DNA from 4 places in the Lysinibacillus sp. NPDC097195 genome. Region 4 is predicted to be linked to each of the others. Evidence: riboswitches for the same ligand, from Rfam matches in the RefSeq annotation. Region 4 holds a riboswitch; each other region holds the start of a gene.
The links. A riboswitch is a leader RNA that binds a small molecule or an ion and turns the genes downstream of it on or off. The one in region 4 is predicted to bind cobalamin.
Positions count from the first base shown of each region.

Region 1 (4,853 bases), 280 kb from region 4:
ACAAGATGGTTTTCATTTTTCAGATAGTTATGCTAAAAGGCTCTTTCAAGCGATGAAAATGGCATGATATTTGACGAAATGTAAATTATTACAAATTTATGGATTGGATTTATTAAGAAAAGGGGATGTTATGACGAGGGTTGTCCCTTAATTACATTGAATTTTGTCGTTCTTTGCATAACGTAAGGAAACGACAGCAATATCGACTATGGTGGTCAACGCATTGTTAAACTTGTTAAAAGAGCTGATTATACTGGTATGTTGTTACTTTCTTGAGAATACAATAGACCAGAATGACACGTGAATTAGGATAATAAGAAGGAGTGTAAAATTGTCGATTTTAAATCCTCAATATGCATTTTTAGCAGTTGATTTTAATAATCCTAATTTAACTCAAGTAGCATTAAAAGTTGAAAATAATTCTGATGGGGTAAAACAACAAAATGAACTTGTAGAAAATACAAAAGTAGCTTTAAAAATACTACCAAATAATTTTTATATAAGATTATATGGGACGATAGGATGGCTCATATGGATACCGGTGGATCTTTATTGTGCAGCGGGTTTGGTGGTAGTTAAATTCTTCTCCTATTAAAAAAGATAGTTCATCATCGATCATTTTCATCCTGATTTCGTTGGAGTGCGTTTTAAGCCATATTGATTTCTCAATAAAATGACGTAAATGGAAAGTCGTGCCGAATAAAATCGCACGCCTTTCGTTGTTTCTTGGCATAATTAGAGATAAATAGGAAAAGAAAGTAGCAAAAACGTAGGGTTAATCAAAGTGCATTACTAGATGGGAAATATTGTGTTGTTTGACTTTGGAAATATACTACTTTAAAATTATATTTTAATAGTCTTCAAGGGAAGTAGCGTTGTGCTCGCTTCCTTCACAACTAAATAGCGTGTAGTAATAGGTGTAAATTGCGTGCAATTTACTGAAAAGGGAAGTCGGTGTAAATCCGACACTGTCCCGCAACTGTAAATGTGAGCGACTTTTCGAATACCACTGTCAAAGAACGGGAAGGTGAAAAGGAGCAATGACCATAAGTCAGGAGACCTGCCTGTTACGAGTACACACCAGTAACCTACGAGGAATAGGAGGTGGCATGTTGACAAAACAGAATGTTCTGTTCGTCAAAGTACGTCAAATAACTAAAACCAATGGATGTAAACGGCAATGGTATCGAGCCAGACTACTCCATTCGAAGCAATGTTTGATGTTCTTCGATGACTGACTAAGGTTAAGTACGATAACCATAACACGGATTTCCTCTTACATAGCAGGAAATCCGTATTTTTATGTCATCCGACCAGTTGTTTTGGAAAATATGTACGAAAAGAGGTGCGCGTATGCCAACTATTCATGAATGTACAACACAGGAAAAACACAATGAAGATATGAAAATTTGTAAACAATCACGCATTGAAATGGCTAAAGAACCAAAAACGAGAATGGCTGTTGAATCTCTAGTCGATCAGTTTTTAGCAAACGGTCTCCTTCGTAACGACCGTTTATTTAATGAGATTTTTTATAATAAAGATATAATCTGGATTCGAAATGATATGTATGAAGGTCATCTCTTTGCTAAGGCATGTGTAGCGGACGAGCTGAAAACGAAAAAGAATGGCTTTATGATGTATATGCCCTCAAATCCCATTGTCTATGAAGTAAACGGAGAAGCCTATCATTTAATTACACGAATTGATTCCATTCGCGCTAAACCTAATTTAGAGCGGCTACATTTAGAAGCCAAGCCTATTTTAAGTGCTGCCAGAGTTAATGATTTATTGTGTTCAATGGTTATGCGTTTTTATCAAATCTATCTAGAGGACTTGACACAATTAGTACAAAAAAATGATAAAGTACAGCCATTACTACAATATGTCGAATATGAATACGCCCAATTCGTGAAAAAGGTTAAAGAGTTAAATGACTATCATTACCATTGGCATCCACGAGGCAACGGTCATCAGCTATTCCTTCAATTAATTGAGCAATTACAAATATTAAAAAGTAAACCTGGATCAGTTGTCATCGATTCTTCGACTAATAATGGCTATATTAGGGTGGAATCAGCGAATTCTGTTATGGCAAAAACGGAAAAAGTGCTGTAGCTTTTTCTAAAGGGTAAACTAAAAAACGAATGAAAAATGTTATATTTAAATATCAAAAAAGCAGTCGAATGCATATCGACTGCTTTTTTTATGTTACTCGCAATGGGTACTTTAACTAATTTTATAGTTCAACGCCAATATTTTTAGACTGTACAATGTAATTGTTAGTTGAGTTCCATTGATATTGACCTATAGTAAATTTATTTAGGTCAATTACATCTATCAAATAATGAGGAACAGCACAATGCCAATTGATATTGTCTATCTTCAAAGGGAAATTATCCGCATTTGGGTTAGGTGTATGAATATAGACGGCATCTAAACTAGCATCTTCATCAACTATTTCCAACCATGATTGATATGGTTGATCGAGTGTTTGGAGCTTTCCTAATAAATCTAAATACAACGCGATATGCGCTTTACAATGTTCTCTTCTTATTTTTAAGTCATTATTGCCATATCCATAAAAATCTAAATGTGTGTGCCATAAATCAAACCAACTATCTTTTTCAAAGTCTAAATCATAGCACTCGACATTTGCATTGTGCCACATATTCCGAAAATAACGCTTTTTCCCACGAAACTTTTTCAAGCCATTGTTCCTCCTACTTATCTATCACTGCTTACAAGCAATGCATCGCAGCCTTCGCTTCATTCCAAGGAACGGAGTAACCCTTTCCTTTTGCACAAAAAATACTTGAGGATGTATAGTCAGGATCTGCTTGTTTATTGTATTGCATTTGTGAGATTACTTCATCACTATTATGGCATATATTATAGCCATCAAATTGCAATGATAATGAGCCTTTGCCATTTGTATAAGCGGCAAAGGTAGTACTATAATGCATAAATGTTGAAACAGGTACACGACCAGTTAACATTACTTGATCCTCGGTTAAAATTGGCGCATCAAAAGTGCCGTTAGCTTGCTGGATATCGTTCATCATACGACCGATATAATCATTTGATGCTTTCATTTTGAAGCGGTAATAAGGCTCTAGCAATATATTTTCAGCTTGTTCTAGCCCTTGGCGCAATGCACGGAAAGTGGCTTCGCGAAAATCGCCTCCCTCCGTATGCTTAATATGCGCACGTCCTGTCAAAAGAGTAAAGCATACATCCGTAACGGGGGAGCCTGTTAAAAGACCATGATGGTCACGCTCAAATAGATGTTTTTCAATTAGGCGTTGGTTGCCAACTGATAAATCATCCGCATGACATGCATTGACAAATGTATTGCCTGTACCACGGCTATTGGGTTCCATTAATAAATGGACTTCGGCATAATGCTTTAATGGTTCAAAATGACCATAGCCTGTTACGGTCGAAGCAATTGTTTCCATATATAATATTTTAGGTTCACCAAAAGTAAGGGCAAAAGAAAAGCGATTTTTTAAAACTTCAGTTAATACTTCAAGTTGAATAACACCCATGATATGGACATGGATTTCTTGGAATCTTTCATGCCAAACAACGCGTAAGGAAGGCTCCTCTGCCTCAAGTAAACGGAATACTTGTAAAACTTCTTTTATATGCTGTTGTCCTTCATATTGTACTTTAGCTTGTAACGTAGGCACCAGCTCATACGGTTGAGAGGGTTGTGTAGCACCTAAAATATCGCCGATTTTTGCTAGACTTAGCCCTTTGACGGCAAATATTTCTCCCGCCTGAACTTTTTGTGTTGTTTCAAAACGGTGCCCATTATATAAACGAATTTCTGTTATTTTTTCTGTCACATCACCAAATGTGAAGTCTTGGCGAGTATGTAATGTTCCTTGCAAAGCTTTGATAAAAGTTAAGCGCTGTGTACCATCATGACGAATTTTAAAAACCTCACCTTGAAATGTTGCTTGTTTGTCAAAATGCACTTCTGTAAGAAGAGGAAGCTGTGAAAGAAACTCTTTTATTCCAACATCTTTTAATGCTGCACCAATAAAACATGGAAACGCTTGCTCTTGTTGTATCATCTTTTGCAACTTTGATAAGCACATTTGGCCGTCGATCGTTTCTGTTAAAAAGGCATCAAGAAGTTGTTCATCACGTTCGGCTAACCACTCTGCAATATGCCCATGAACTGAATCATTCGTAAGTGGAGCTTCTATTAGGAGAATATCGCTCGAACATTCTTTATGCAGTTGCTTCATAACAGCATCCACATCTGCACCTTCACGATCCATTTTATTAATAAAGAAAAACGTTGGGACGTGGTATTGGCGCAATAATTGCCAAACCGTTTCAGTATGGCCTTGTACACCCTCAACAGCACTGACGATAATAATGGCGTAGTCCATCACACGAATTGCCCGCTCCATCTCTGGTGAAAAATCGACGTGCCCAGGTGTATCAATTATTGTATATGTATCGTTGCCAATTTGCATCCGGCCTTGTTCAGCAAAGATCGTAATGCCGCGCGCTTGTTCAATCGCATGATTATCTAAAAAAGTATCTTGATGATCCACTCTTCCTCGTGTTTGAATACTATTAGTATGGAATAATAATTGCTCACAAAAGGTAGTCTTGCCTGCATCGACATGTGCGAGTACACCAATCGTTTTATACATAAAATAATCCTCATTTCTATTTTTCCTATAGACTTATTGTAACAGAAAGTAGGTAAAAACATTTCATGTCAAATAGTTGTTGTTTATGTTTAGATAGTGGTGGAAAATTCATAATTATTCATTTTAGATTTTATTTTGTCATTGAAAACAAAAATAACTTCTGCTAGGCTAATT
Region 1 covers NZ_JBIWDP010000001.1:1,013,143-1,017,995, forward strand. The annotation lists gene ACIQXI_RS05250 (ABC transporter ATP-binding protein) at 1-67, shown strand, start outside; gene ACIQXI_RS05255 (hypothetical protein) at 332-595, shown strand; cobalamin riboswitch at 899-1,082, shown strand; gene ACIQXI_RS05260 (hypothetical protein) at 1,354-2,118, shown strand; gene ACIQXI_RS05265 (hypothetical protein) at 2,240-2,710, opposite strand; gene ACIQXI_RS05270 (GTP-binding protein) at 2,742-4,679, opposite strand.
Region 1: another riboswitch for cobalamin. It lies ahead of ACIQXI_RS05260 (hypothetical protein); the one in region 4 lies ahead of ACIQXI_RS03700 (energy-coupling factor ABC transporter permease).

Region 2 (4,853 bases), on a different contig from region 4:
ATTGTGCAAACTTTATTTCTTCCATGTTCATCACGCATCCTTTCAAAAATAACGTTCCCCGAACATCTCCCAACTATACAAAAAGTCTGAATTGTTTGAGTGACTGGCACTCTGATTTTACTTCGTTATTTATGTACCCTAATGACAGTACTACTACTCAAATTGTTTCAGAATTGTGTGAGTGACTGGCACTTAAATATATTAAATAAGGTTTTCCTGTTAGTGGATGTGTTTGGATATCGGCATTAACGCCAAAAACATCTTGCAGCAGTTTAGGCGTTAATACTTCTTCTGGTGTCCCATATTGTACAATACGACCTTGTTGTAAAACGTAAATGTAGTCACAGTACATAGCTGCCATGTTTAAATCATGTAAAGCAGCAACAACAGTTAAATGCAATGTTTGAATTAAATCCATTAATTGTAATTGATGCTGAATATCTAAATGATTCGTAGGCTCATCTAAAATTAGCACTTGTGCCTGTTGTGCTAGTGCACGCGCTACCATCACGCGCTTTTTTTCGCCTCCCGAAAGAGAACTAAAGCTACGTGTTTCTAAATGAGCAATACCCGTTTGCACTAATGCCTCTTTTACAATAGTGAAGTCTTCCTTATCATCCATCTCAAAAAGTTTTTTATGTGGTGTTCTACCCATGCTTACCAAATCTCTCACTGTAAAATCAAATAACACGGGCGTTTCTTGACTAACAACGGCTAACTTTTTGGCAATGACTTTACTTGATTGCTTTAAAATATCTTGCTCATGCAAAAATACAGTACCACTTTCTGGCCTCAATAAACGATACATATTTTTTAATAGTGTCGACTTTCCACTTCCGTTAGGACCGATTAAACCGACAAATTGCTTTGCTTTTATTTGAATACTTACATCTTCTAATATGCGTTGATCTTGAATGGAGTATGATACACGCTTCGCTTCTAATGTCATCGCTCCTAATCTCCTTCACCAAAAGAATAATTGTTACGGCGTAATAGCCAAATAAAAAATGGCCCGCCGCAAAAAGCCGTAATAATTCCGATTGGCATTTCTTCTGGAGCAATTAATACACGCGCAATCGCATCTGCCCACACTAAGAAAACTGCCCCTAACAATGCACTGATTGGGATGACATATTTATAATTAGATCCTACTAATAAACGTACGATATGAGGGATTATTAAACCAACGAAACCAATTGCACCACTTACTGCAACAAGCACACCTGTTAATAATGATACGAGCAGGATTAGCTGTATTCGGAACTGTTGTAAATTAACACCTAACGTGACTGCCGCCTCTTCCCCAAGTAACAATAGATTTAAATGACGATAATGTAGCCATAGCAAAACAAAGACGATTAGAAAAATTATGACGGGAATGAGTATATTACTCCATTTTGCTCCTGCAAGACTGCCTAGCATCCAATACATAACCGCTTTTATACCGCCCTCTTCTTTAGACATCATTAACATAAAATTAGAAGTCGCAGACAATATAAACGATACTGCCATTCCTGCTAGCAACAAGCGGAAGATAGAAATACGTCCACCAACCCGTGATAAGAGAAAGACCATGACCATGGCAATAAAAGAACCTAAAAATGCAGCTACCGAAAGTGCATAGATTCCTAAAAATGAAAATGCTCCTAAAATAATGACTGCCGTTGCACCGACTGTTGCCCCAGAAGAAATACCTAAAACATACGGGTCTGCAATCGAATTACGGACAAGGGCTTGCACAGCTGCACCAGCAATAGCTAAGCCTGCTCCAACAATCGCTGCAAGCAGTACGCGTGGAACACGAATTTGCCATATAATAATCTCCTGTGACCGACTCCAATCAGCCTCAATCGAATTTGGGAAAATCGAAATTTTCGACAGAATAACCTTCCATACATGTAATGGTGTTATCGATACCGACCCAATCATAATTGCCAGCGTCATGGAAGCAATTAATACTAGAACAAGGGTAATAGCAAAAAATATAAATTTTTTATTCATCTGTTTACTAGCTCCTAATCACTCAAAATAATGACGAAGCAAGCAATAAAAAAGGGTATTCTACGCAAGAATGCATAGAAATACCCTCGGCTAAACAAAGTCAGAAAGAATCCATCATTGTCCGTAATTGCTTGCATCCTCGTGGGCATTACAGGTATGAACTAAATGGCAGGTCTCCTGGCTTCGATTCATCGTATCTATAATTACCTTCCCATTCGAAAACAGTGGTGAATCATTATAGAACTCCTCGTTACAGTTGCGGGACAGCGTCGGACTTACACCGACTTCCCTTTTAAGTGGCGCTCATTAAATAAGCGTCACACCATTAGTATCTGAAATTTTAAAATTATGACGATTCTATCATACATAATTATCGTAGTCTATAGCTTCTTCCTTATAGGAATTATTCTTTCATCTTTTCAACTTCAGACAAATAATATTTCGCACAAAATCAAATCCATATTTTCTGCACATTTACTTGTTACATTAAAGACAATTAACTAGTAAGGAGGAGTTTCACATGATATTAAAAAGAAATTGGTTGTTAAGTTTAGTTGCTGTATTTGCTTTACTACTATTATCAGCATGCACTGAGGATGCATCGAAGTCGGAAACTGCTAATAATGACACAACAGATTCTCAAGCACAAACAGACAAAGGAGACGAAATGGATCACTCCACGATGAAACATTCAAGCTCAGGTGAAGTTCCGCCCACTTTAAAAACTGCAGAAAACCCTAAATATCCAGTTGGCAGTACCGCTATTATTAAGGAAGGACATATGGCAGGGATGGCAGGCGCACAAGCAACGATTGTGGGGGCATATGATACAACTGCCTATATTATTTCCTATGAACCGACGACTGGTGGAAAAAAAGTAGAAAATCACAAATGGGTAATACATGAGGAATTAGTGAATCCAGGTGAGGCACCTTTAGCACCGGGCACAGAAGTTAAGACAGATGCTGCGCATATGGAGGGTATGGAAAATGCTACTGTTCGTATTGATGAAGCAGTACAGACGACTGTTTATATGATAGATTTTCCATTAACAACGACTGGTGAAGAAATGAAAAATCATAAATGGGTTACTGAAGACGAACTAGCTTCAAAATAAAAAGAACAACCTCTGGGATTACTCCATCAGAGGTTGTTCTTTTTATTTGTCTCTACTAATTGCAAGTGGCTTTATGCCATTTATAACCGATGCCCCATACTGTCTGTAAGTAATCATCTACCTGAAAGCCACTTTTCCGCAATTTTTCCCTTAAATTGCGGACATGGGAATCAATCGTACGATCATCAATTGTTACGTTATATCCCCAAACCGTATTCATTAAATGTTCTCTTGAGAAAACTTTATTTTGATAATCAAGCAACAGCGCTAACATGGCAAACTCTTTCGGCGTTAAAGCAATAGTCTGTTGTTCAAAAGACACTTCAATGGAATCTTTATTTAATCGTAGCCCTTCAAAAAAAATGATTGTTTCTTCAGTTTTCGTTCTTCTTAAAACAGCATGTATACGGGCTAATAACTCTTCCTCATCAAAGGGCTTTAAAATATAGTCGTCTGCTCCGATAGTTAACCCTTTTACAATATCAGCTTGTTCTCCTTTTGCTGTTAACATAATCACTGGTACATCCCAAAACTTCCTTATTTCCTGACAAACCTGCCAACCATCCATATTGGGCATCATAATATCTAACAGCACTAAATCTACATGTTCTTCTTCTAAGTAGTTTAAAGCATCACTCACCGCTGACATGGCTATGCACTGAAAAGATGGCTCTAGATAAAGAGTTAGTAACTCTAACATCCTTGGTTCATCATCAATTAATAATAATGTTTTCATCCGTTCCTACCCCTTAAACAATAATTCAAAAGTAGTCCCTTTGTTTTCCTCACTCATAACGGTTACTTCTCCTCCATGTGCATGGACAAGCTCCCTCACAATGGCTAGTCCAAGTCCTGAACCACCATGTGCACGGGTACGAGATTTTTCAACCCGATAGAAGCGTTCAAAAATATAAGGTAACTCCTTTTTCGGAATTCCCTTTCCAGTATCTTTGACAATGATTTTTATTAAATGATGGTGTCTTTTCACCATCAAGTAAGTAGCATCTCCTGAGGAACAATAAGTTAAAGCATTATTTAACAGATTCAAAATAATTTGCTCCAGTCTTGCGGAATCGGCCATTAATGTTAAGCCCTTTTCACATTGAACAAAAAAGTGAATCTCCTTTTCCTGAAAGGCAGGATTTAACTTTGCCTCAATACTTGTCACAAATTCATCTAACTGCAGACATTCCTTATTAATAACAAATGCGTTTTCATCCATTTTTGCTAAATCAAATAAATCTTGAATTAATCTTGAAAGCCGATTCGTTTCTTCAATAATAATACTTAAATATTTTTGGCGATCTTGCTCCGTTAAATCTCGCTTATAAAGTATATCTGTATAACCTTTTATAAAAGTTATCGGTGTTCTTAGCTCATGGGCAATACTTGATAAAAATTCCTTTCGTTCCTCTCTTAAATGATTTAAATCATCGGATAGCTGTTGAATGGCATGTGCAAGATCACTCAGCTCATCTTTGCCATTAGTGGAAAGCGCAACAGTGAAATCTCCTTTATTCATTTTCATCGTCGCTTCTTTCATAGCCATCAAAGGTTGGGCTAATTTTCGTGATAGCACAATAATAACGACAATCGTCACTAATCCTGACACGAGGCCAACAATTAGAAAATGTTTGTTTAACCGTTCCATTAACGCATGAATGGAATCTGTATTTTGAAACATAAAGACATAACCAACCGGCTTTTGCTGTTTTACAATAGGACTAATTGTTGC
Region 2 covers NZ_JBIWDP010000009.1:30,458-35,310, reverse strand. The annotation lists gene ACIQXI_RS21100 (hypothetical protein) at 1-25, opposite strand, end outside; gene ACIQXI_RS21095 (heme ABC transporter ATP-binding protein) at 158-949, opposite strand; gene ACIQXI_RS21090 (FecCD family ABC transporter permease) at 955-2,001, opposite strand; cobalamin riboswitch at 2,152-2,343, opposite strand; gene ACIQXI_RS21085 (YdhK family protein) at 2,522-3,118, shown strand; gene ACIQXI_RS21080 (response regulator transcription factor) at 3,174-3,854, opposite strand; gene ACIQXI_RS21075 (ATP-binding protein) at 3,861-4,853, opposite strand, start outside.
Region 2: another riboswitch for cobalamin. It lies ahead of ACIQXI_RS21090 (FecCD family ABC transporter permease); the one in region 4 lies ahead of ACIQXI_RS03700 (energy-coupling factor ABC transporter permease).

Region 3 (4,853 bases), 150 kb from region 4:
TTAAAGTGCTCAAAAGAAAAAGGACTTGCTTATTTTTTTAAGACGCAACTAAACCACCGTACATTGACTTGCTTTATGCTGATGACGCTTGTACTTGCTTATTGCACTGTATTGGTTGTGACCGGTCTGTCAATTTTACCTGTTGTATTAATGGCTGTTTTAATCGTCGCGTTTATTTTATTTCGTCAGTTTACATTGCGTAATTTTGGCGGTGTATCAGGAGATTTACTCGGAGCATCAATTGAAGGAATGGAGGTTGTGCTATGGCTGACATTGTTACTGTGCGCTTAATGAGACATGCACCAACGCAAGAAAACATGGAAAAGCGTTATATTGGCTGGACAGATTCTCCATTAGCACAAATAGTATCACTGCCTATTGTCGATCTTGCTGTCAAGAAAGTTTACGGTAGTGATTTACGACGCTGTCAACAAACAGCGAGTTGTTATTTTCCACATGCTCGCTATATGGCTGATGCTAGATTTCGAGAGACTAATTTCGGTGACTTTGAATGTAAAACATATGACGAATTAAAAACGGACGAGCGCTACTGTAAATGGCTAGATGACCCACTAAACACATCTCCACCAAATGGAGAGCGCTTCGATTTGTTTTGCCAGCGTGTAGTAACAGGTTTTTTAGCATTACCAAAAGAGGAAGACGATTATTATCTTGTTGTGCATGGAGGTGTCGTGCGTGCATTGCTTGTCGCTTTTGCACCACAGCAAAAGCCTTTCTGGTCGTATCAAGTACCGCATGATAGGATGTTTACGTTAACATTTTCCAAAGCGGCTTGGAAGGAGGGAGCAAGATGCATGTCTTTATCGGAGGAGCCTATAACGGAAAAAACGCCTATGTAACGCAATTGCTGGCGGAGCAGGATGTGGCAATATTGGATGGCATATTGCCAGATGTTGTTCCTGACTGTGATGCCCTTATTATTAAAAACTTAGAACAATGGCTGATAACGCATAATCTTGAGGACGATGAAATGCTTGTTCAGCAAATTTTGGAAAGACTGAAAACGTTTGAGGAAACATGTCCATTGTATATTATTGTTACTGATATGGGGCGCGGTGTTGTGCCAATGGAAAAACAAGCACGACTGTTGCGTGACACTTGTGGTCGCTTGTACCAAGCGTTATTTGCCCAAGCACAGCGAGTCGATCGTATTTGGTATGGCATCGCTGAACGCATCAAATGATGTTGTATGTGACGTTTTGTCATTCAGGCATGGGCTTTCATTATTTCTAGAAAAGAGGGAATGGAATGAATCGACAAAAATTAATGACTATAACTTTAACTGCCATGGTTGCAGCGATTTGCGCCATCGGAGCAGTAATTAAAATCCCGTCATTTGTATCGACGGCTGCCCTGGACTCAGCACCGGCATTTATCGGCGTAGTATTTTTATCACCTGTGTTAGCGGGCGTAGCAGGGCTAATCGGGCATTTTATTACAGCATTAACAGCTGGATTTCCTTATGGACCTTTGCATATTATTATTGCAGTTGAAATGTTTATGGTCGTATGGCTATTTGGTGTTATGCATAAAAAAGGGATGCATTTTTTGAAATGGCCCGTAGCACTTGTCTTAAATGGTATAATCGCACCACTGCCATTTTATTTTATCATTAGTCCAGCTTTTTTCTGGGCATCCTTGCCGGGTATTTTCATGGCAACGGTCATTAACCTTCTAATTGTGGCAGTTGTTATACCCGTGCTGTCAAAAGTGTTTGTTCGTAAGGCAGGTCGAGCGAATTGAGGAATGCCGTAAAAATAGGACACTTAATTGCTACTACAGACAATGCGGCAGCAATTGGTGAGAAGCCACAAGATGTCGTCTGTGCATCAGATACTTTAACCGCTTATTTAACAGCGCGTGTTACTTTTTTAGAACAGCTTGCAGCAAATGCCATACCGAGTCACATCATACTTGCTAATTTTTCAGGAGATGCAGCATGGTCGCGCTATATCGCAGGACTTGAGCAAGTTTTTGATGAAGTAGGGATGGATTGTCCACCTATAACAGGAAGTTCAGAATCCAATATGCCGACTCTGCAATCGGGCTTATCGGTGACAATGTTAGGCGAAATCCAACAAAGGGCATCATTTGAACGTGGAAAACTAAGTTGGTACACATATGGTGTGCCACTCGTTGGCCAAGAAGTGCTTGAACAGGCTGAAGATGTCGCCCAACTTCAGCCCATTTATCATGCATGGCGTGAGGAAATTGTCCAACAAGTGTGGCCGGTAGGATCGCAAGGACTGCAAGCTGAATTTTCACGACTTTTTGGTCAGCAACCACTTAAAAGTTCGTTGGATATGGCAAAATCTGCAGGACCTTGTGCCGTTATTTTACTCGGAATTGATCCACAGAAAGAGCAATTAGCACAAAAAATTTTTACTCGAAATTTTGAGAAACTGTGTAAAACTGCATTGGAATAGGGCTTGCTTCGAGCAAAAGTAAGATTTTTAAAATTGCAAGGGACAAAACACCTATTGAAACGAGAAACACAATATGTTAGATTAATTGAGAGATTGAAACACAATATATAGTATGTTGGACAAGCGGTACCAGTATGGTTTAAAAGGGAATTCGGAAATAGAGACATCTAAAGCCGAAGCTGTCCCCGCAACTGTAAATGCTGACAAATAATGAACATGCCACTGTGAAAAAACGGGAAGGCCATTATTTGAGTGAAGCATGAGCCAGGAGACCTGCCGAGTTGTTCAAGACAGCAACACATCTTCGGGGATTGAGAAGTGGAAGCGAGAGATTTGTCCACTTTGATGTGTACATATCCTTCATTTCCATTTCCAATTTTACAGCGATTACGCAACCGAACTATGGTGTGTAATCGCTTTTTTGATGTGTTGGCTGTTGAGAAAGGGAGAGAATGTAAAGATGACAATACAAATTGAACAGCACATGGCTAAGTTGAAGAAAAGTTACACGGAGGATGAGCTTGAAAGCTTTGTAAGATTATCGGATCGTTGGCTACGTAAAAATGAAGAGGCTACGTTTGAAGCTTGGGCGGATGCGATGATTTTACAAACACTTAGTCTAATCGATGAAGAAGAGCCCTATTGGACATTTGTCGCTGCACAAATTTACTTAGAAAAATTATATAGTCAATTTGCTACAAACCGTGGTGTTGCAAAGGAAGACGTTTATAAAGTCTTTCCGGAGCAGCTTGCACGCTATACAGAGGCAGGTCTTTATCATGCATGTTTAACGACAAAGTATAGTGAACAAGAGCTAGCGGAACTTGCATCCTATCTTGAACAGAGCCGTGATGAGCTATTTACATACATCGGTTTAAAAACATTAATGGATCGCTATGTTGTCCGTGATTATACGAAAACACCAGTGGAATTACCGCAGGAGCGTTGGATGGTCATTGCCATGACATTGATGCAAGATGAAACGGAAAATCGCTTAGAAAAAGTCCGTGAATCGTATTGGGCAATGAGTAATTTATATATGACAGTGGCGACACCGACATTATCTAATGCTGGAAAAACGCATGGTCAACTTTCAAGTTGCTTTATTGATACTGTGGATGATAGTTTACAAAGTATTTATGATACAAACACAGATGTTGCAACATTATCAAAATATGGTGGCGGTATTGGCGTGTATATGGGGAAAATCCGTAGTCGTGGCTCTTCTATTAAAGGCTTTAAAGGCGCGTCAAGTGGTGTGCTACCATGGATCAAACAACTTAATAATACAGCTGTTTCGGTGGATCAGCTTGGTCAACGTCAAGGGGCTATCGCCGTGTATTTAGATGTTTGGCATAAGGATGTCTTTACCTTTTTAGATTTGCGTTTAAATAATGGAGACGAGCGCTTACGTGCCCATGACATTTTCACCGGATTATGTTTACCAGATATCTTTATGGAAGCGGTCGAAGCTCGTGAAGATTGGCATTTATTTGATCCTCATGAAGTGCGTGAAGTGATGGGCTTCTCACTGGAGGATTATTATGATGAACAAAAAGGGCAAGGCTCTTTCCGTGAAAAATATGCAGCATGTATTGCCAATCCTTTATTAAGTCGGGAAGTCGTACCTGCGATTGATATTATGAAACGTATTATGCGCTCTCAACTTGAAACAGGTGTACCGTTCATGTTTTACCGTGATGAAGTGAACCGCATGAACCCTAATAAGCACGAAGGCATAATTTATAGTTCTAATTTATGTACTGAAATTTTCCAAAACATGTCGCCAACGCAATTTGAATCGATTACGTTAGAAGATGATGTTATTGTCACGCGTCGTAAACCGGGAGACTTTGTTGTCTGTAATTTATCGTCTGTCAATTTAGGTAAGGCAGTACCTGCTGACGTATTAGAGCGTTTAATACCGATTCAAGTACGCATGTTAGATAATGTCATTGCCTTAAACACCATTCCAGTAAAGCAAGCAGAGCGCACAAATACCCGCTACCGCGGTATTGGACTTGGCACGTTTGGCTGGCATCATTTACTAGCTTTGAAAGAAATTCAGTGGGAGTCGGATGAGGCCGTGGATTTTGCCGATAAATTATACGAGCAAATTGCTTATTTAACGATACGAGCATCAAATGACCTTGCGCGTGAAAAAGGGGCTTACCCACTATTCGAGGGCTCCGATTGGCAAACAGGAGCATATTTTGACAAGCGTAGCTATCACAGTGAACAGTGGCAAGCATTGCGCGCGGATGTTGCAAGCTATGGGATGCGCAATGGCTATGTGATGGCTGTAGCACCGAATTCATCGACATCTATTTTAGCAGGCAGTACAGCAACAATTGATCCGATATTCCAAAAAAGTTATTCGGAAGAGAAGAAGGATTACAAAATTCC
Region 3 covers NZ_JBIWDP010000001.1:878,906-883,758, forward strand. The annotation lists gene cobS (adenosylcobinamide-GDP ribazoletransferase) at 1-291, shown strand, start outside; gene ACIQXI_RS04440 (histidine phosphatase family protein) at 264-860, shown strand; gene ACIQXI_RS04445 (bifunctional adenosylcobinamide kinase/adenosylcobinamide-phosphate guanylyltransferase) at 812-1,204, shown strand; gene ACIQXI_RS04450 (ECF transporter S component) at 1,270-1,764, shown strand; gene ACIQXI_RS04455 (hypothetical protein) at 1,761-2,447, shown strand; cobalamin riboswitch at 2,555-2,743, shown strand; gene ACIQXI_RS04460 (ribonucleoside-diphosphate reductase subunit alpha) at 2,908-4,853, shown strand, end outside.
Region 3: another riboswitch for cobalamin. It lies ahead of ACIQXI_RS04460 (ribonucleoside-diphosphate reductase subunit alpha); the one in region 4 lies ahead of ACIQXI_RS03700 (energy-coupling factor ABC transporter permease).

Region 4 (4,853 bases):
TTATCGAGGCCGGCAGTTGGTTCATCTAGTAGTAACACAGATGGTTCCATTGCAAGTACACCAGCCATCGCCACTCGTTTTTTCTGACCAACACTTAAAAAATGAATAGGCTTATCAAGCAGTGCTTCAATCTCAGTTTGTGCTACGGCCCATGCGATTTTTTCTTCTATTTTTTCTTGCGACCAACCAAGATTTAATGGTCCAAAAGCAACGTCCTGCTTGACGGTGCCGGAAAAAAGTTGATTGTCTGCATCTTGGAAGACGATGCCAACTTGCTGACGTAAGGCAGCTAATGCTTTTCTAGAATAGCCAAGCGTTTTATTACAAAACATAATGCTGCCAGCGGTCGGTTTTAAAATACCATTTAAATGCTGAAATAACGTAGATTTACCCGCACCATTATGACCAAGCAGTGCGATTTTTTTACCTTTTGGAATTTGTAATGAAATATCTGTTAAGGCTTCAGTACCGTCTGCATAGGCATAAGATAAATGCTGAATATCAAAATAAAGCTCTGTCATGAATAAAACCCTCCAAATAAAGTGAGGAATGTAAAAATAACCACAATTCCAATCCAATTTTTCTTGCTATAGCTGACGTTGTTTTGCCAGTAGACGGCGTCACCACCACGTGCTTGCATGGCATTGTTTAACTCGCGGCTCCGTTGAAACATTTCTGCAAATAATGCTGCAATAAGCATGGAAATCGACCGTAGCCATTGCATCGGTGATTGATAGCCGAGTCGAGCCTGTTGGGCAAGATGAATTTTTTGCATACTATTTAAAAAGATAAAGATAAATCGATAGGTGAGCTCTGCTAGTTCAACAAATAAAGCAGGCAGATGCCATTGTCGCAAGACGAAACAAATAGATTGCACTGACGTCGTTAAAATTAAAAAATATAAACAGCCGATACTGCCTAGCACAGTGAATAATAATTGCTGAGCTGTAAGTATGCTCTCATTACCGATAAAAATAGTCCACTGACTGACCGTTAATGCCCAAAAATAGGGAGGGAGAGCACTTGTATTTGGGGCTATGGAAATGACAATCGAGAGTAAACTTGATAGCAGAAAAAATGCAGGCAACAACAGTAGTTTTACATAATATTGCCAAGGGATTTTAGCGCCTAAAATGATAAAAGCACTCATTACAATAAATGCAATGAGTGAAATAAGTTCATCTCTTATGATTAAAGACAACAGCAGTAACCCTAAGGAAAATGTCATTTTTTCTAATGGATGTACAGACGCTAGTTTATTAATATAAGCATACTTATCAATAAGTAACATACTTTAACCCTCTTTATGCTTGCCGCGCATATAGCCTACGAAATAGCCAATAAAGCCAGCGCCAATCGCAGCTTGTAAGACGAATAATAAACTTTCAATCTCACCACTAGGTGGTTCCCACAAACTTTCAAACCATGGTTCATAGTCTGCATTTATTTCACCGATAGCTGCTTCAGCTTCTCCGTCTGCTCCACCAAATTCAGCACCTTTTTGAATAAAAAGAGGGATGATTGCTAACAGTACAACAATCCCAAGGAGCAATAAATTTTTTTTCATATTAATGTGCCTCCTTTGCTGACAATACACGTAAAGCTTTTAATTCGCTGACATTGTATTTTTTTAAGAAATTCATGACAATGACGGTTAAAATACCTTCACTAATGGCTAATGGAATTTGTGTTAGCGCGAAAATCCCTGCGAATTTAGTGAATGAAGCCATAAAGCCTCCTACTTCAGAAGGGAATGCTAGTGCTAATTGAACTGAAGTGACAACGTATGTACCTAAGTCCCCGAGCATCGCAGCAAAAAAGACAGCAAGTGAGAACGATAGGCCAATTTTTTGCGAACCTTTAAAGACGTAATAAGCGATAATCGGTCCTACAATCGCCATGGAGAAAGCATTTGCCCCTAAAGTTGTAATACCTCCATGCGCTAAAAGTAATGATTGGAACAATAAGACGATCGTACCGATGACACTCATCGCTAATGGTCCGAAAAGCACTGTCCCAAGTCCAACCCCGGTTGGATGTGAACAACTTCCGGTAACAGAAGGTATTTTTAAGGCAGATAAGACAAATGCAAATGCGCCTGATAATCCTAGGATCATTTTCGTTTCGGGATTTTCATCAATTGTTTTACGAATCGAACGCAATCCTAAAATGATGAATGGGATGGAAATGATCCACCAAAAAATCGCCCATTCTATCGGTAAAAATCCTTCCATAATATGCATAGCAAATGCGCGCTTTGGTACTAGTAAACATGCTAGTAAGAAATAACTAAGTTTCCAAAAAGATAATTTCACAATCTCTCCTCCTTAACAATTCCCATTGATTGTAGCGTGCGCAATAAAAAAAGCACTTCTCCAGTGTGGAAAAAGTGCATAGCTGAAAAAGCAAATCGATTTGTCATTTGCCAAGCCGCACACCTATCCTCGTAGGTTGAAACGATCACGTTTTTTTCGGCAGGTCTCCTGGCTTTAGTTCATCATTTTATAGGGTCTTCCCATCCTTTGGACAGTGACATTTTCTATAAAACTCCCTAGTACAGTGGCGGGACCGCGCCGGACTTGAACCGGCTTCCCTTTTAAGCGAAATGGCTACACTTCGCACCGAAAAAAGATGAAGTTGTGAGTTTTCACGACAAAGTGTAACATGTTTTTCCAGTCATTCGCTATCCTTTTTTTGTGAAAAATATTTTTACTTATAGAAAATTAAGATAAATGTAAGAGAATAGCGAGCAATTTCAACGGAATATTTGTTGAAATTTTATTAAAAATCTAATAAATGAAAAAGAACTGTTGAAAAGTATAAAAATAATAGGCTATGATAGAAATAGTTTTCCAATCATTTTATAAACTTTTATGTAAAAATTTCATATAGAAACATCATTAAGTGCTCGAAATAGTTCGAGATAATAGGGAAATCGGTGCAAATCCGGTACAGCCCCCGCTACTGTAATAGCTGATGAAATCGCAATGCCACTAAGAAACTGGGAAGGCGCGAAAGTAAAAGGAAGCTTAAGTCAGGAAACCTGCTTAGTTGATGGCATGCAAACTTTTCGGAGGGAGAAGTGGAGCGAGAACGGATATATGTTTATTCGTTTTATTTGGCTTCTACAAAACCTTTACTCTTCGACATTGAGTAAAGGTTTTTTCTTTTTCCAGTAAGTCAATAAGGGGAGAAAAACAATGACAACTTGGAATTTAGAGGGAATGAAAACCCATCTTTTTATTTGTAATGGTAGTAGTTGTATGAAAAAAGAGGCGGAGGAAATTACGTTAGCCATACGTGATGAAATCGAGAAATTATCACTCGATAAAGAAATACATACGACGAGAACACGTTGTAATGGCAGATGTAAAGATGCTTGTGTCGTTATAGCCTATCCACAAGGCAATTGGTATCGTGTGCCAACAGTAGAACACGGTAGGACACTCGTGCAAGATTTAAATCATGATTCTTTACATAGTGAGCATGTTTTTACATTGACGGAAGGTACGCTGAAACGAACACCACAAACAACAGCGATTAAAGGCATCGATAAGGTGAAAGAGGGGTAACAAATGGCGCAAAAAGGAAAGATTTTTGTTGTAGGTTTTGGACCTGGAGATTTTAAACACATTACGACACGAGCTGTAGAGGCATTGCAACAAAGTGAATTTATTATCGGCTATAAAACGTATGTTGAGCTTATTCAAGATTTAGTCAGTGCAAAGTCTATTGTAAGTACCGGTATGACCGAAGAAGTATCACGCGCTCAGGAAGCGGTTCGTCAAGCCGAGGCTGGCAATATCGTTGCGGTTATTTCAAGTGGAGACTCGGGCGTATATGGTATGGCTGGACTGGTCTATGAAGTACTCATTGAGCTTGGTTGGACGGAGGCCTCTGGGGTTGAAGTCGAAATCGTACCTGGTATTTCAGCTATTAATTCATGTGCAAGTTTACTAGGTGCCCCGATTATGCATGATTCGTGCACCATTAGTTTAAGTGACCATTTAACACCTTGGAATTTAATTGCTAAGCGTGTGGAAGCGGCGGCGATGGCCGATTTTGTTATTGCCTTATACAATCCGAAAAGCGGTCGCCGGACACGTCAAATTGTTGAAGCGCAACGAATTTTGCTTGAATATCGTTCGCCGGATACACCTGTAGGACTTGTGAAAAGTGCCTATCGAGATCGTCAGGAAATTACGATGACGACATTAGCAGAAATGCTCGACCACGATATCGGCATGTTAACGACGGTTATTATTGGTAATTCATCGACATTTTTCTATGACAATAAGATGATTACCCCGCGAGGCTATCAGCGTAAATATACGCTTGGAGAGGAAAAACAGCCTTTACGTCCACATCAGCGTTTAAAAGAAGAAAATGAACCGTGGGCGATGAATCAAGAAACAGGTACAGCACGCCATGACTTCGCTGCAGATCCAAATGCAGGACGCATTAAGAGCAGTATCGCGATTAACCCTGTAGCAGAAGCGAAAAAAACATCGTTAGAAATGGCAGCAACGGCACTTGCGATGGTAAAAGGGACAACTGATACAAAACCAACACCCAAATTGGTTCAACAAAAGATAGAGTCTATTTTTGAACTAGCTGTTAGTCCTGGGGTGGCAAATAAATTTTTCACGCCACAACAAATGATGACATTAGCTGAAGTTGTAGGGGAAGAAGGGACGATGGAATATACACCAGACCATCAAATTCATTTGAAAATTCCAACGACAGACCCTGAGACTATTACAGAAAAATTAACTGCAGTCGGTTTTTTACTCGCACCGATTGGCGATGTACTGTCATTAAAAGCTTGTGATTTCTGTTACGGGGAGAAGGCT
Region 4 covers NZ_JBIWDP010000001.1:731,572-736,424, forward strand. The annotation lists gene ACIQXI_RS03685 (energy-coupling factor ABC transporter ATP-binding protein) at 1-521, opposite strand, end outside; gene cbiQ (cobalt ECF transporter T component CbiQ) at 518-1,291, opposite strand; gene ACIQXI_RS03695 (energy-coupling factor ABC transporter substrate-binding protein) at 1,295-1,567, opposite strand; gene ACIQXI_RS03700 (energy-coupling factor ABC transporter permease) at 1,569-2,315, opposite strand; cobalamin riboswitch at 2,457-2,641, opposite strand; cobalamin riboswitch at 2,887-3,065, shown strand; gene ACIQXI_RS03705 ((2Fe-2S) ferredoxin domain-containing protein) at 3,201-3,572, shown strand; gene cobJ (precorrin-3B C(17)-methyltransferase) at 3,576-4,853, shown strand, end outside.